Regions from separate parts of the Kribbella koreensis genome, predicted to be linked through region 1. Evidence: riboswitches for the same ligand, from Rfam matches in the RefSeq annotation. Region 1 holds a riboswitch; each other region holds the start of a gene.
The links. A riboswitch is a leader RNA that binds a small molecule or an ion and turns the genes downstream of it on or off. The one in region 1 is predicted to bind cobalamin.
Positions count from the first base shown of each region.

Region 2: it holds a riboswitch for cobalamin, as region 1 does, so the genes downstream of both, ABD116_RS17985 (ABC transporter substrate-binding protein) here and ABD116_RS00710 (ribonucleoside-diphosphate reductase subunit alpha) in region 1, are expected to answer to the same signal.
Region 3: it holds a riboswitch for cobalamin, as region 1 does, so the genes downstream of both, cobN (cobaltochelatase subunit CobN) here and ABD116_RS00710 (ribonucleoside-diphosphate reductase subunit alpha) in region 1, are expected to answer to the same signal.

Region 1 is NZ_BAAAHK010000001.1:135,895-140,664, reverse strand. It holds gene ABD116_RS00710 (ribonucleoside-diphosphate reductase subunit alpha) at 1-2,417, opposite strand, end outside; cobalamin riboswitch at 2,681-2,818, opposite strand; gene ABD116_RS00705 (serine hydrolase domain-containing protein) at 2,935-4,038, shown strand; gene ABD116_RS00700 (DinB family protein) at 4,178-4,759, opposite strand.
Region 2 is NZ_BAAAHK010000007.1:822,882-827,651, reverse strand. It holds gene ABD116_RS17995 (thiamine pyrophosphate-dependent enzyme) at 1-42, shown strand, start outside; gene ABD116_RS17990 (hypothetical protein) at 67-1,047, shown strand; cobalamin riboswitch at 1,335-1,518, shown strand; gene ABD116_RS17985 (ABC transporter substrate-binding protein) at 1,541-2,557, shown strand; gene ABD116_RS17980 (FecCD family ABC transporter permease) at 2,554-3,627, shown strand; gene ABD116_RS17975 (FecCD family ABC transporter permease) at 3,683-4,711, shown strand; gene ABD116_RS17970 (ABC transporter ATP-binding protein) at 4,716-4,770, shown strand, end outside.
Region 3 is NZ_BAAAHK010000017.1:174,602-179,371, forward strand. It holds gene ABD116_RS30315 (excinuclease ABC subunit UvrA) at 1-303, shown strand, start outside; gene ABD116_RS30320 (hypothetical protein) at 357-920, opposite strand; gene ABD116_RS30325 (maleylpyruvate isomerase N-terminal domain-containing protein) at 962-1,618, opposite strand; cobalamin riboswitch at 1,777-1,907, shown strand; gene cobN (cobaltochelatase subunit CobN) at 1,945-4,770, shown strand, end outside.

The sequences.
Region 1 (4,770 bases):
TTGAGGTCGGCGACCAGGTACGGGTTGGCGACGGTGAACTCGCCGGACATGTTCGACTTCACGAACAGGTTGCGGTAGATCGGCTCGATCGACTGGCTGACCCCGCAGATGTTGGAGATCGTCGCGGTCGGCGCGATCGCCAGCACGTTGGAGTTGCGCATGCCTTCGCGGAGTACCTTGCCGCGCAGCGCGTCCCAGTCGAGCTGCTTGCTCGTGTCGACGGTCAGATCGCCGTTGCGCGCCTGGCGCAGCAGCTCGAGCGAGTCGATCGGCAGGATGCCCTGGCTCCACAGCGAGCCTTCGTACGTCTGGTACCGGCCGCGCTCGGCGGCCAGATCGCTGGACGCCTCGATCGCGTGGTAGCTGATCTGCTCCATCGAGCTGTCGGCGAACGCGACGGCGGCGTCGGAGCTGTACGGGATGCGCAGTGCGAAGAGCGCGTCGGCGAAGCCCATCAGGCCGAGGCCGACCGGGCGGTGGCGCTGGTTCGCTCGCTCCGACTCGGGTGTGGTGTAGAAGTTCACGTCGATCACGTTGTCGAGCATCCGGACGGCCGTCTTGACGGTGCGCTTCAGAAGCTCGGCGTCGAGACCGGTGTCCGTCAGGTGGGCGACCAGGTTGACCGATCCCAGGTTGCAGACCGCGGTCTCGTCGACGGTGGTGTTCAGGGTGATCTCGGTGCACAGGTTCGACGAGTGCACCACACCGTCGTGCTGCTGCGGCGAGCGCAGGTTGCACGCGTCCTTGAAGGTGATCCACGGGTGACCGGTCTCGAACAGCACGGTCAGCATCCGGCGCCACAGGTCGACGGCCTTGACCCGGCGGAACACCCGGATCTCGCCCTGGTCGGCCTTGTGCTCGTAGTTCTCGTAGGCCGTCTTGAACGCGGCGCCGTAAAGGTCGTGCAGATCCGGCACCTCGTCGGGCGAGAACAGCGTCCAGTCGCCACCGGACTCGACCCGCTGCAGGAACAGGTCGGGCACCCAGTTGGCCGTGTTCATGTCGTGCGTGCGGCGACGTTCGTCACCGGTGTTCTTGCGCAGGTCGAGGAACTCCTCGATGTCCATGTGCCAGGTCTCGAGGTACGCGCAGACCGCGCCCTTGCGCTTGCCACCCTGGTTGACCGCGACGGCGGTGTCGTTGGCGATCTTCAGGAACGGCACGACGCCCTGCGACTCGCCGTTGGTGCCGCGGATCTTGGCGCCGATCCCGCGCACCGGGGTCCAGTCGTTGCCCAGACCACCCGAGTACTTCGCCAGCAGCGCGTTGTTGCGGATGCCGGCGAAGATGCCGGACAGGTCGTCGTCGACCGTGGTGAGGAAGCAGCTCGACAGCTGCGGGCGGGTCGTACCGGAGTTGAACAGGGTCGGCGTGCTCGACATGAACCGCATCGAGCTGAGCAGCTCGTAGAACTCGATCGCGCGGTCCTCGCGGTGCTCCTCCTTCAGCGAGATGCCCATCGCTACTCGCAGGAAGAACGCTTGCGGCAGCTCGAACCTTGTTTTGTCGATGTGCAGCAGGTACCGGTCGTACAGGGTCTGCAGGCCGAGGAAGGCGAAGTTGAGGTCGCGCTCGGGCTTGATCGCGGCAGCCAGCTTGGCCAGGTCGAACGTGGCCAGCTCGGGGTCGAGTAGGCCCGCGTCGATACCGGTCTGGATGTACTGAGGGAAGTAGTCGACGTACGCCGTGGCCATGTCGGCCTGGCTCGCCTGCCGCGCTTCACCGTGCACCCGGCCGAGCGTCTCGCGACGGATCTGGTCGAGCAGGAGGCGTGCAGCGGCGTAGCTGTACTCCGGTTCCGTCTCGACGTACCCGCGAGCCGCCATCACCAGGGCGAGCTCGACCTCATGCTGCGCGATGCCGTCGTAGCAGGAGCCGAGCGTCTCGTCGAGGATCAGCTCGGCATCCACGGCGTCGAGGCCCGCCGCTGCCTCGGCGACGATGACGCGGAGCCGGTCGACGTCCAGGGGAGTGGTGCTGCCGTCGGCGGCGCGGACGTTGATCACGGGCCGGGCGGGTGTGTTGTTCGTGCTGTCGCTGGTGCTCAGCTCGGCCGCGTTCTCCGGCGTACGGGCTTTGGCGCGCTCTTCGCGGTACAGGACATAGGCGCGCGCGACCTGGTGCTCGCCGGCCCGCATCAGCGCCAGCTCGACCTGGTCCTGGATGTCCTCGACCTGCACGCTGTGCCGGCCGCGGCCGGTCAGCGCGTCGACCACCTTGGCGGTGAGGTCGGCGATCAGGTCGCGGACGCGGTGGCTGGCGCCGGCCTCGCTGCCCTCGACGGCGAGGAACGCCTTGCTGAGGGCGACCGAGATCTTGGTCGGGTCGAAGGCGGTGCTGTTGCCGTCCCGGCGGACGACGGTGAGCTGGTTCGGGGGTGCGGCCTGGGCCGCCTTGCCCGCAGAAACGATGGTCACAAGCGCTCTCTCCACGCGAGTCTCTTGACGACCGGGACCCCGGGGAAGCGCACGACGAGTTCCCGCACCAGAGCCGCGCAGCCCGCTCTACCCGGCGCCACCCGCGGCGCGGCGCCATCGCACCGACCCACTGTGCTGCGCCGACCGGCCGGTGGTGCACCGAGTTGCTGGGACTTCCTCGCCGGTGCGGTACACCGGCGTTGCACGACCTGTCGCTTGCTCGCCCTGCGACCCGCCCTCGAGGTCTCGGACAGCGCGTGCCGGCGGCACGCGCACCGGTCGCAGGTATTCGGGCTCACGGGACTGCTTCATCCGCTTACCGCTGCGGGGCAGCCCCGGATTTCCACCGGATTCCCCTGTCGACCAGTGATGTGACCTTAACCCGCTGAACCCCACATCTAGTGTCTCGACGCGCCGCGTGTCGCACATCTTGTGTGAAAAACGCATCTCGGGTGCGATGTCAAGTTTGGCGCAGCGGCTCCGACCCGGTACCGGGAGTCGTCAACGAGGAGCTGGTATGAACGAGTTATTGCAGGAGCAGGTTGTGGACGCGATCGAGGGTCTGGTGGCGTCGGGTGCGGAGAACGGCGTGCAGGCCGCTGTCTATCGCCGGGGCGAGTTGATCGTGGATGCCGTGGCGGGGATGGCCGCTCCCGGTCGGCCGGTTGCGTCGGACACGCTGTTCTATGCCGCGTCGACGGTGAAGGGGGTGACGTCGACCGTCGTCCATGTGCTGGTGGAGGAGGGGGTGTTGTCGTACGACACATTGGTGGCTTCGGTGTGGCCGGAGTTCGGGGCTCATGGCAAGGAGGGGACGACGATCCGGCATGTGCTGACGCACTCGGCCGGCGTACCGGCGGTGCCTGCGGATCTGACGTTGTCGCGGTTCTGCGATTGGGAGGCGATGTGTTCGGTGATCGCTTCGCTGGAGCCATGGTGGGTGCCGGGGTCGCGGGTCGGGTATCACGCGGTCACCTTCGGGTTCATCCTCGGCGAGGTCGTCCGCCGGGTTTGCGGCGAGCCGATCTCCTCGGTGCTGTCTGCTGGGATCGGTGCCCGGCTGGGGATCGCGGGGGAGTTGTACTTCGGTGTACCGGCCTCGGAGCTCGATCGTGTTGCCCACTTCGAGGACGACCCGGCCGGCGCGGCCATGTTCGCTTCGTTGCCGCCGGACTTTCCGCTCTTCAAGTCGGGCCCACGATCGCTGTTCCCCAATGCGGCTCTGGCCAACAACACCGCCGTGACGATGGCCGACATCCCGGCCTGGGGGACCGTCACCGCTCGAGGTATGGCTCGCATGTACGCCGCGCTGATGTCCGAAGTCGACGGCGTACGTCTGCTGTCGCCTTCCCGTCTGCAGGAGATCTCAGCCCTCTCCACCACCGGCCTGGACGAGATGACCGGCGGCCCGGCGCAGTACGGCCTCGGCTACACGATCGGCCAGCTCGGCATGCGCCCTGCTCCACCGACCGTCTTCGGCATGGTCGGCATCGGTGGCTCTGCCGCCTACGCGGACACCGCCACCGGGATCTCGGTAGCCGTCACCAAGAACCGCTTCAACCCCACCGAAATCAACGCCTTCGACCAGGTCTGGGACCTCGCCACCAAACTGCTCTCCTGACAGCCGACCCTCTGGCCGCCCGAGGGTTTGGGAGCGGATCGGGTGGGCGGTGTGACGGTTGGCCTGGTCGCCGAGGCGCGCTCCTGAGCGGTGGATGGAGCGGCCTCCGCCTCGACGACCAGGGATCGGGGGTGTGCGGTCAGGCCGCCAGGGCGTGGAGGTCTTGGAGGGTCATGATCTCGGAGCCGTGGTGGATCAGCTCGCGGTTGAGGCGGAGGACCACGTGGCCGAAGGGCTCGGCGGCGTCCAGTTCGGTGGCTTGGCTGAGGCCTACGGTCATGGCTTGGTCCTCGTCGAGGTTGGCGATGGAGTCTCGCCAGGCTTCGACCCAGTGGGTGAGCCAGGCGACGGCGTCCTGGGCGTTGCCGTGGAGGGTGATGTCGGCGCGGCCTTGTCGGCTCGCGCCGAAGGTCCACTCCCACCGCTCGAAGAACGTCTCGGTCAGGTGTGCGATCAGCCAGGCGATCGTCCGTGGTCCGCGATGGTCCGGCTCGTCCGGCCATTGCGCGACCCACTCACCCGACCCGAGCGACCTGAACCGCCCCGCGTACTGCCGGCGGACGACGGTCAGCGCCTCGCTGCTCGGCCGCCAGAAGTACTCCTCGTCGGTCAGTGCCGCCAACCGCCCGGACAACACCATCCAGCTGAAGCCGAGCTGCCCGCGCACCATCGCCATCGCAGACGGCCGCTGCAAGATCTCCCAGTCGAACGGCTCCGGCATCACAGATCCTC
Region 2 (4,770 bases), on a different contig from region 1:
GCGATCGCCAAGACGAAGGAGTTCATCGAGAGCCATGAGTAGGGCTTGCGGTTAGGCTCTGTGACCATGCGTACTCGGTTGGTGGTCGCTCTGCTCGGCAGTACTGCGTTGCTGGCCGGGTGCGGCGGTCCTGGAGGCGAGACGGCGCCTAGTGTGCCGCCGCTGGTGTCGGTCAGCACTACGCCCACCGAGACGCCTACCCCGACCTCTACGCCGTCGGAGACGCCTAGTACGCCGCCTACCTCCAAGGTGGCCGACACCTTGTGCGTGCGGATGAACCAGACGCTCGTGCAGACGACGCTGGGTGTGCCGGTGGTGCGGATCCAGCCGAAGCCGGTGCTGCCGGAGCTGGGCTTCCCGACGTACGACCAGTGCGAGCTCGGGTTGAGTAGCAACTCGTCCGGGCCGGTACTACGAGTTGGCACGTCCGCCTTCTTTGCAACGGCCGCGGATCTGGCGGCGGTTCGCAAGGCCTACGACGCGACCAAGGGCGAGCCGGCCAAGTCGCTGACCGTCGGGCAGGGCGGATTCGGCACCAGCCGCTTCGTCGTGTTCCTGGCCGACGGCAAGCTGCGCAAGATCAGTGGGCCGCCGGCGACGCTGGCGAAGTACGTAGTACTGGCCCAGGACGCGGCCCAACAGACCGGGGGGCTGCCGGAGCCTGCGCCTTACATCACCCGGCCGGAGTGCGAGCGCGGCACGTCAGCCGCCACGAAGGTGATGGGGATCGAAGCCTCGGTCCGCCGCGACGGCGAGACCGACGCCGGCGACATCGTCTGCGCCTGGCTCACCAAGACCCGCGTCCTCTACTCCACCGTCCGCCGGGTCAAGGACGCCGAAGCCATCACCGCCCCGATCAGCAAGGCCGCGACCTCCTTCCCCATGCCCCTCGGCGACGAAGCCTACGTAGACACCGTCACCGGCCGCTCCATCATCCGAGTAGGCACCGACAAGATCGTCGACCTGGTCCCCCTCCCCGCGGGCACCACCGACAAAGACGACATGGCCAGCTTCGTCCTGACCATGTCCGGCCTCTACACCCGCTGACCCCACCGACCTCTACCCCCGCTGACCCCGCCGACCGTCGCCGCCGCCCACCGTCATCTCGGGGGTTAACCCTTCAGTTGCTGGGTTGCCCCCCGAGAATCCCGCTGGGCAACCCCACATCTCAGGGGTTAACCCCTGAGATGTTTCGGGCTGGGGGCTGGGGCTGGGGCTGGGGATCCTGCCGACTTGTCGTACTTCTCGCGGAGGGGTGCCCGCCCTCCGTTGGTGCTTGAACCAGTTCATCGTCCTGTTCCCGGGGCGGTTTCTGCGACTGGGTTGCAGGTGGGTTACGGTTGCGGGGTCGTGGTGTTCGGGAAATCGGTGTGATGCCGATGCGGCCCTCGCCACTGTGATCGGGATGTTCTGGGGTTGTTCTGTTGTGGAGACCACTGGCCGAGGTTGGCTGGGAAGGTCAGACCCTGGAGCGCGGTTCCCGTCAGCCAGGAGACCGGCCACGGCGTGTCACACCGTCCACGAGGTGCTGGAGGCGCGCGTGAAAACGCTGGTTGCTGCTGTCGTCGTACTGTCCCTGGCCACCGGGTGCGGAGGTGCCGCCACAGCGGGGCCGGCCGCCGGTGCCGTCACCGTCAAGAACTGCGGGATCGACGTGACCGTCGCCGGGCCGCCTGAGCGGGTGTTCGCGGCGTACCAGCCGGCGATCGAGATGGCGCACGCGCTGGGGATCTCGGACCGGCTGGTCGGGACGGCGTACCTGGACGCGGACGTGCTGCCGCCGTACGCCGCGGCGCAGCAGGACGCGAAGTACTACAAGAACCTGCCGAGTCGCGAGGAACTGCTCAGCCAGAACCCCGACTTCGTGCTCTCCGGCTTCAACGACGTGTTCGGTGGCGGCGGCAGCGACGAGAGCTTCGGCAGCCGCAAGAGCCTGTCGGACCTCGGTGTGCGGACCTGGATCTTCAGCCCGCTCTGCCCTACCGCGGACGGCAAGGGCGACGAGGCGATCGACCCATCGACCGTCTCGATGGACAACGTGTACGCCGATCTGCGCGATCTCGGCAGGCTGTTCGACGTCTCCGACCGCGCCGAGCAGGTGATCGCCGACCAGCAGAAGCGGATCGCGGCTGTTGAGGCGAAGGTCAAGGGTGCGGACCGGCCGACCGTGGCGATCCTGCGCCCGGGGCTGGAGGGTGGCGGGCTGACGGTGTCGGGTGGGCCGGACTTCGGGTCGGTGCTGATCAAGCAGGCCGGTGGGGTGAACGCCTTCGCCGACCTGACGTCGAAGCGGAACGTGAAGGTCAGCGTCGAGGAGTTCATCAAGCGCGACCCCGACTATGTGCTGATCAGCGGGTGCTGCGACGCGTCGCTGACAGAGGCGCAGGTCCAGCCGGATGTGCAGAAGATCTTGGGCAATCCGGCGTACGCGAATCTGAAGTCGGTGAAGAACAAGCACGTGTACCCGTGGTTGTTCGCGCACCACTCGGCCGGCGTACGCGGCGCCAATTCCACCGAACTGATCGCGAAGCTGATCCACCCCGACCTGGTCAAGTGAAGAACCTGGTCGCGGTCGAGGGCCCGGACGCGGTGAAGGGCTCTGGTCTCCGTGATGGGTTTGGCCGGGTAAGGGGCGGCGGGTTGCGGGCGGGCGGGCTCGCCGTCGCCTGTGTCGTGCTGCTGGGGGCCGTGTTGCTGTCGTTGGTGGCCGGCAATCAGTGGTTCGGTCCGCATGACGTCTTCGTCGCGGCGGCCGACTTCACCGGATCGGACACGGACCGAGTGATCCGGTACCTGCGCTTCCCCCGTACTGCGGTAGGCCTGCTGGCCGGTGCTGCCCTCGGGCTGGCCGGCGCCGTCATGCAGGGGATCACGCGCAACCCGCTGGCCGATCCGGGCATCCTCGGTGTGAACGCGGGCGCCGCGCTGGCCGTGGTCGCTGCGATCGGCCTGCTGGGGGTCCAGTCGCTCACTGGCTACGTGTGGTTTGCGATGGGTGGGGCGTTGGTTGCGACCGTCGTGGTCTATCTCGTCGGGTCGGTCGGTCGAGGGGGCGCGACGCCGGTCAAGCTAGCGCTGGCCGGGGCGGCGCTCTCCGCTCTGCTTGGGTCGGTGACGTCGGCCATCACTCTGCTCGACCTCTCGACTTTGAACGAATTCCGCTTCTGGGTCGTCGGATCGTTGACCTTGGCAACCAGCGCGATCGTTGCGCAGGCGCTGCCTTTCATTGCCGTGGGGATCGCCTTGGCGTTGGCTCTTGGTCGATCACTCAACCAGCTGGCGTTGGGTGACGACCTGGCTGCGACCCTCGGTACCAGGATCTGGGTGGTTCGTCTGTTGGCGGCACTCGCGGTCATGCTGCTCGCCGGTACTGCGACCGCGATGGCCGGCCCGATCGCCTTCGTCGGGTTGGCTGTGCCGCACGTCGCAAGGGCCCTGGTCGGCGCCGACTACCGCTGGATCCTGCCGTACTCCCTCGTCCTAGCGCCGACCGTCCTCCTACTCGCCGACGTCACCGGCCGACTCGTCGCACGTCCTGACGAGTTGCAGGTCGGCATCATCACCGCCCTGATTGGCGCCCCGCTCTTCATCGCCCTGGTCCGCCGCCGCAAACTGGCCGAGCTGTGAAGGCGAACGCCGTGGAGCTGCGCCCGGTGGAGCCGTGCGCCGTCAGGGCGACGCTGTGAGGGCGGTCCGGCTCGGTCCGTTCTCGACCCGGGTCGACGTCGCCAGCATCCTGGTCTCGACGGTCGCATGGGCGCTCGCTTTGGCGACCGCCGCCGTCTCGCTGACGATGGGCGACTATGAGATTCCGTTGTCGGAGGTGCTCAATACGCTGGCGGGTAACGGTTCTTTGATCATGACGGATGTGGTGGTCAACAACCGGTTGCCCCGGGTGCTGGTCGGGATGGGGGTCGGTGCCGCGTTCGCGATCTCGGGGGCCATCTTCCAGCGGTTGGCGCGCAATCCGTTGGTCAGTCCGGATCTGATCGGGATCAACGCGGGAGCGGCGCTGGCCGCGGTACTGATGATCACGATCTTCGGTACGGCGATCGGCTGGCTCCCGGTCGGCGCGCTCGCGGGCTCGTTGCTAACAGCAACGGCTATCTATCTTCTCGCTTATAAACAAGGGATTGCCGGGTATCGCCTGGTGCTGGTCGGGATCGGTGTCACCGCGATCGTCGGCTCGATCACGGCGTACCTGCTGACGCTGGCCGAGATCTACGCGGCGAAGAGCGCCTCCATGTGGCTCGCCGGGAGTCTCGCCGGACGGTCCTGGCCGCACGTGATGCTGATCGGGATCACGTTGCTGGTCCTGGTACCGGCGGCGATGGCTGGGTCGCGACAGCTGAGGCTTCTCGAGTTGGGCGACGACCTCGCTCGTACACTCGCGGGTCGGGTCGAGCTGTCCCGAGGGCTGCTGATCGCTGTCGGAGTCGGCCTGGCCGGGCTGGCGACGGCGGCGGCTGGACCGATCGGTTTCGTCGCGCTCGTCGCGCCGCAGCTCGCTCGCCGGCTGGTCGCCGAGCGCGTCGCTGGGTTGCTTGCCGCGGGGGCGATCGGGGCGTTGCTGGTGGTTGCTTCCGACCTGCTCGCGCGGGAACTGTTCGCGCCGACGGCACTGCCGGTGGGGGTCGTCACGGCGTTCCTCGGCGCCCCGTACCTGATGATTCTGATGGCCCGCGCGAACCGCGTCGGGCAAGGAGGCTGACCTGATGGCGGTACTGCGCACTGACCGGCTGAGCCTCGGGTACGACGCGACGCCGGTCG
Region 3 (4,770 bases), on a different contig from region 1:
CTCATCGCCGACCTGGAGAAGCCCCAACAAGGCACCCTCTTCATCTTCGACGAACCCAGCGTCGGCCTGCACCCCGCCGACATCCGCGTCCTCCTCACGGTCTTCGACCGCCTGATCACCGCCGGCGCCACGGTCATCGTGATCGAACACGACCTCGACATGATCGCCAACGCCGACCACGTGATCGACCTAGGCCCCGGCGGCGGCACCGACGGCGGCCGCATAGTCGCCGCCACCACCCCCACCCTCCTCACCCAAGCCCCAGAAAGCCTCACCGGCCAGTACCTCCGCGACGTCCTCTAGCCCGCCGACAGGCCGGGACAATCTTGTCCGGCATCGTGACCCGGAGCGACAAGCTAGCGGTCGCGACGACCGGTACGTACGCGAATTTTGGGACCGTGCTGTGATGCCTCCGCCTGAAGCGATTCCGGCCAAGGGAAATCGAGCGGGTCGGAGCTCGCCTGCCAGCGGTGGCTCAGTTCGCGGAGGGTCTCGGTGGTGCGGTCGAGGTCGACATCGGCGTACGGGCACGGATCGGCTCGGGTGACGCCCCACATCTCGCGGACCTCAGCGTACGGCGTGGGCTGGTCCTTCTCGACCGCCAGGTGAAAGACGCTCGAAAGCGCCTCGCTCATGCCGATGCTGTTCGGTGCTTTGAGAATGCGCGCGCTGCGGACCTTCGCGTCGTGACGCTTCTTGCCGGCCGTCTGCTCCATGCTGTCGAAGACCGCACCGGCTGCGATACAGCCGAAGATGCCGTCGGGCATGCGCAGCTCGCGTTCGGTGACCGCATGCGCGAGATCGTGCGGCACGCGGTGCTTGCGCGAGTACGAGAACAGAGTGAACTCCGCCCCGTCCGCACGCCGGATCAACGTAAGGCTCTCACCACCACGCGGGTCATGCAGAAAGGTCAGTCGCATGTCCTCAGAGTGGCCGTCCTGTCGGCATAGGCGCCACTGGTTTAACCAAGCACGAGGGGCAACTTCTTGGTGAGCTCACCGAGTTGCGTCTTCTCCAAGTCGGACGGCTCACGGCGCCCGGTGCTGATCAACAGCACGTCCTTGTCGGACCAGCTCGCAGGAAACCCAGCGCCGGCGATCTGCTCGATCATGTCCCGGCTCTCGGCGAGGCCTTCGATCGATGGTCCTGGCGCTTGCGGTAGGTGAGCGACCAGATCGAGGTGGTGCAGCGTCCACTCCAGCACGTACGCCGAGAGGTAGTCGCCCGCCGTCAGCACCATGTCCTGTGTGCTGACCAGCATCGCCGGATCAGCCAACTCAGCCGCCCGCCCGGCCGCCGCACCCACGTCATCGAGATGAAACTTGAGCAACCCCGGATCCCCGTACGCCGCCGCCAACCGAACGATCAACGCATCCAGCGGATCCTCACCAGCAGCCGCCGCCTCAGCCACCGCCCAGTAACTCACCGAGTCATGCGTCGCCTCGGCCTCGCTGGGCGTCACCAGCGTGATCAACACGTCCTGCGCATCAATCACCAGGTGACAAACCAGATCCCGCACCAACCACCCCGCACACCCCGACGCCTCGCCGAAGTCGGCATCACCCAGCCCAGCAACAGCCGCCCGCAACGCACCCCAAGACTCTGAGAACAGATCCACCCCAGCAAGCTAATGCGCCACCAGTCCACGCCGTACACAAGAACAGGCAGTAGCCCCCACACCGCCGACGTCCTGCGATCGATGCGCAGGCGTGGGTGGGAGTGTCGGGCGTGTGAGCGACGGTGGTGCAGGCGGAGCTCGACCGTGGGGGAGTAGTTGCCGACGCGGTCGACTAGAGTCGTGCTGTCATCGACGGCTGTGCAGGAACCCGGTGTGAGTCCGGGGCGGTCCCGCCACTGTGACCGGGGGTTTCCCGGGAGTCAGGAACTGCTGCTGTCGTACCTGCCACCTGGGGCGTGGACACCCCGAGGAAGGACCGGTCGCGCGTGCCCGCGAACCTTTTGCTGCTCTCCACTGCCGACACCGACCTGCTGGCCGCTTCGCAGGCCCAGGCCGGATGGAAGGTCGCCAACCCGGCGCGGGTCGAGCTCGATGATGTTGCCACCCTGCTTGACGGCGTCGAGGTCGTCGTGGTCCGCCTGCTGGGCGGTCGCCGCGCCTGGGAGGAGGGTCTCGACGCCGTCATCTCCTCGAACATCCCCACCGTCGTGCTCAGTGGAGAGGCAGCGCCCGACGCCGAGCTGATGTCGATGTCGACCGTCCCCGCCGGCGCGGTCACCGAGGCGCTCGCGTACCTCCGTGAGGGCGGCTCCGAGAACCTCCAGAACCTGGCGGGCTTCCTCCGAGACACGATCCTCCTCACCGGCGACGCATTCGACCCACCCAAGACCCTCCCGACGTACGGCATCCGCGCCGGCCGCACCTTCGCCAAGGACCACCGCCCAGTAGTCGGCATCGTCTACTACCGCGCCCACGAGATCTCCGGCAACACAGCCTTCGTCGACGCCCTCGCGACCGCGATCGAGCAGGCCGGCGCCCAGCCCCTTCCCCTGTACTGCGGAACGCTGCGCGGCCTGGACCCCACCCACGCGGACAACGCCGACCTCTTCGCCCTCCTCAAGCAATGCGATGTCCTCGTCACCACCCTCCTCGCGGCCGGCGGCACCGTTGCCTCCAACGCAACGGCCGGCGGCGACGACTCCTGGGACGCAGGCGCCCTCGCCTCCCTCGACATCCCGCTCCTCCAAGGCCTCGCCCTCACCTCGACCCGCGAGCAGTGGCTCGAGAGCGACGCCGCGATCAGCCCGCTCGACGCTGCCACCCAGGTCGCGATCCCCGAGTTCGACGGACGCCTGATCACCATCCCGTTCTCCTTCAAGGCGTACGACGCCGAGGGCATCGCCAGCTATGCCCCCGACGAGGAGCGCTGCGCCAGGCTTGCCGGCATCGCAGTCGCCCAGGCCAAGCTTCGGCACGTCGAGCCGAAGGACAAGAAGCTGGCGCTTGTACTGTCCTCATACCCGACCAAGCACGCCCGGATCGGCAACGCCGTCGGCCTCGACACCCCGGCCTCGGCGGTCGTCATCCTCGGCCAGCTCAAGGAGGCCGGCTACGACCTCGGCCCCGACCTCAATCTCGACGAGCTCCAGGGCGCGGACGGCGCCGACGGACTCATCCACCGGCTCATCGCGGCCGGCGGTCACGACGTCGACTGGCTCACCGACGAGCAGTTGTCCAGTGCGGTCGCGAAGATCCCGCTCTCGACGTACCAGCACTGGTTCGGCAAGACCCCCGAAACGTTGCAGCAAGCAATGATCGAGGCGTGGGGGGAGGCCCCGGGTTCCCTGTACGTCGACCAGTCCGGCCCCGAGCCCGCGATCGCCCTCGCGGCCCTCCAGTTCGGCAACGTCGTGCTGATGATCCAGCCGCCCCGCGGTTTCGGCGAGAACCCGGTCGCGATCTACCACGACCCCGACATGGCCCCGTCGCACCACTACTTGGCGGCCTATCGCTGGCTCGAAGCGCCAACCGAAGAAGGCGGTTTCGGCGCCCACGCGGTGGTCCACCTCGGCAAGCACGGCACGCTCGAATGGCTTCCTGGCAAGGGCATCGGTATGGCGGCCGACTGCGCGCCCGACGCCGTACTGGGCAACCTCCCGCTCGTCTACCCGTTCATCGTCAACGACCCCGGCGAGGGTACGCAGGCCAAGCGTCGCGGGCATGCCGTGATCGTCGACCACCTGGTACCACCGATGGCGCGCGCCGAGACGTACGGCGACATGGCCAAGCTGGAGTACCTGCTCGACGAGTACGCCACGGTGTCGGCCCTCGACCCCGACAAGGTCCCGACCCTGCGCGCGCAGATCTGGACGCTGATCCAGGCCGCTCAGCTGCACCACGATCTGCACACCTCGGAGAAGCCGGAGGACGAGGAGTTCGACGAGTTCGTCCTGCACCTCGACGGCTACCTCTGCGAGATCAAGGACGTCCAGATCCGCGACGGGCTGCACATCCTCGGCGGCGGGCCGGACGGCGAGGCACGGGTCAACCTCGTTCTCGCCGTACTGCGTGCGCAGCAGATGTGGGGTGGCGTCTCGGGCGCCGTACCGGGGTTGCGGGCTGCTCTCGGCCAGACCTTCGGCGTCGACGAGGCAGCGATGCTGGAGAACCCGGGCGTCGCCGTACCGGAGCTGGCGGACCTGGCGACGCTGGTGGATCTTCCTGCCGTGAGCGGTGCCGACGGTGTGGACCTGCTGGAGGCAGTTGCACGCAAGCTGGTTGTCGGCATGGAGACTCTGGCGTGGGATGCGGGCAAGGTGCCGGTCGTCATCGAGGAGGTACTCGGTCGCTCCTCGACTCAGGTCGAGAAGTCGCTGCAGTTCGCCGCGGACGAGGTCGTGCCGAGGTTGGCCCGCACCGGCGACGAGCTGACGAACGTACTCCGCGCGCTGGACGGCCGTTTCGTCGAAGCCGGCCCGTCGGGGTCGCCGACGCGCGGTCTGGTGAACGTCCTGCCGACCGGCCGCAACTTCTACGCCGTCGACCCCAAGGCGATCCCGAGCCGCAACGCCTGGGACGTCGGCGTCGCGCTGGCCGATTCGTTGCTCGCGAGGCACAAGGCCGAGACGGGGGAGTGGCCGCGATCGGTCGGGCTGACCGTCTGGGGCACGTCCGCGATGCGCACCCAGGGTGACGACCTGGCCGAGGTGCTGTGGCTGCTCGGGTGTCGCCCGGTCTGGGATGAGGCCTCGCGCCGGGTCACCGGCTTCGAGGTCGTCTCGCTGGAGGAGCTCGGCCGCCCGCGCGTCGAC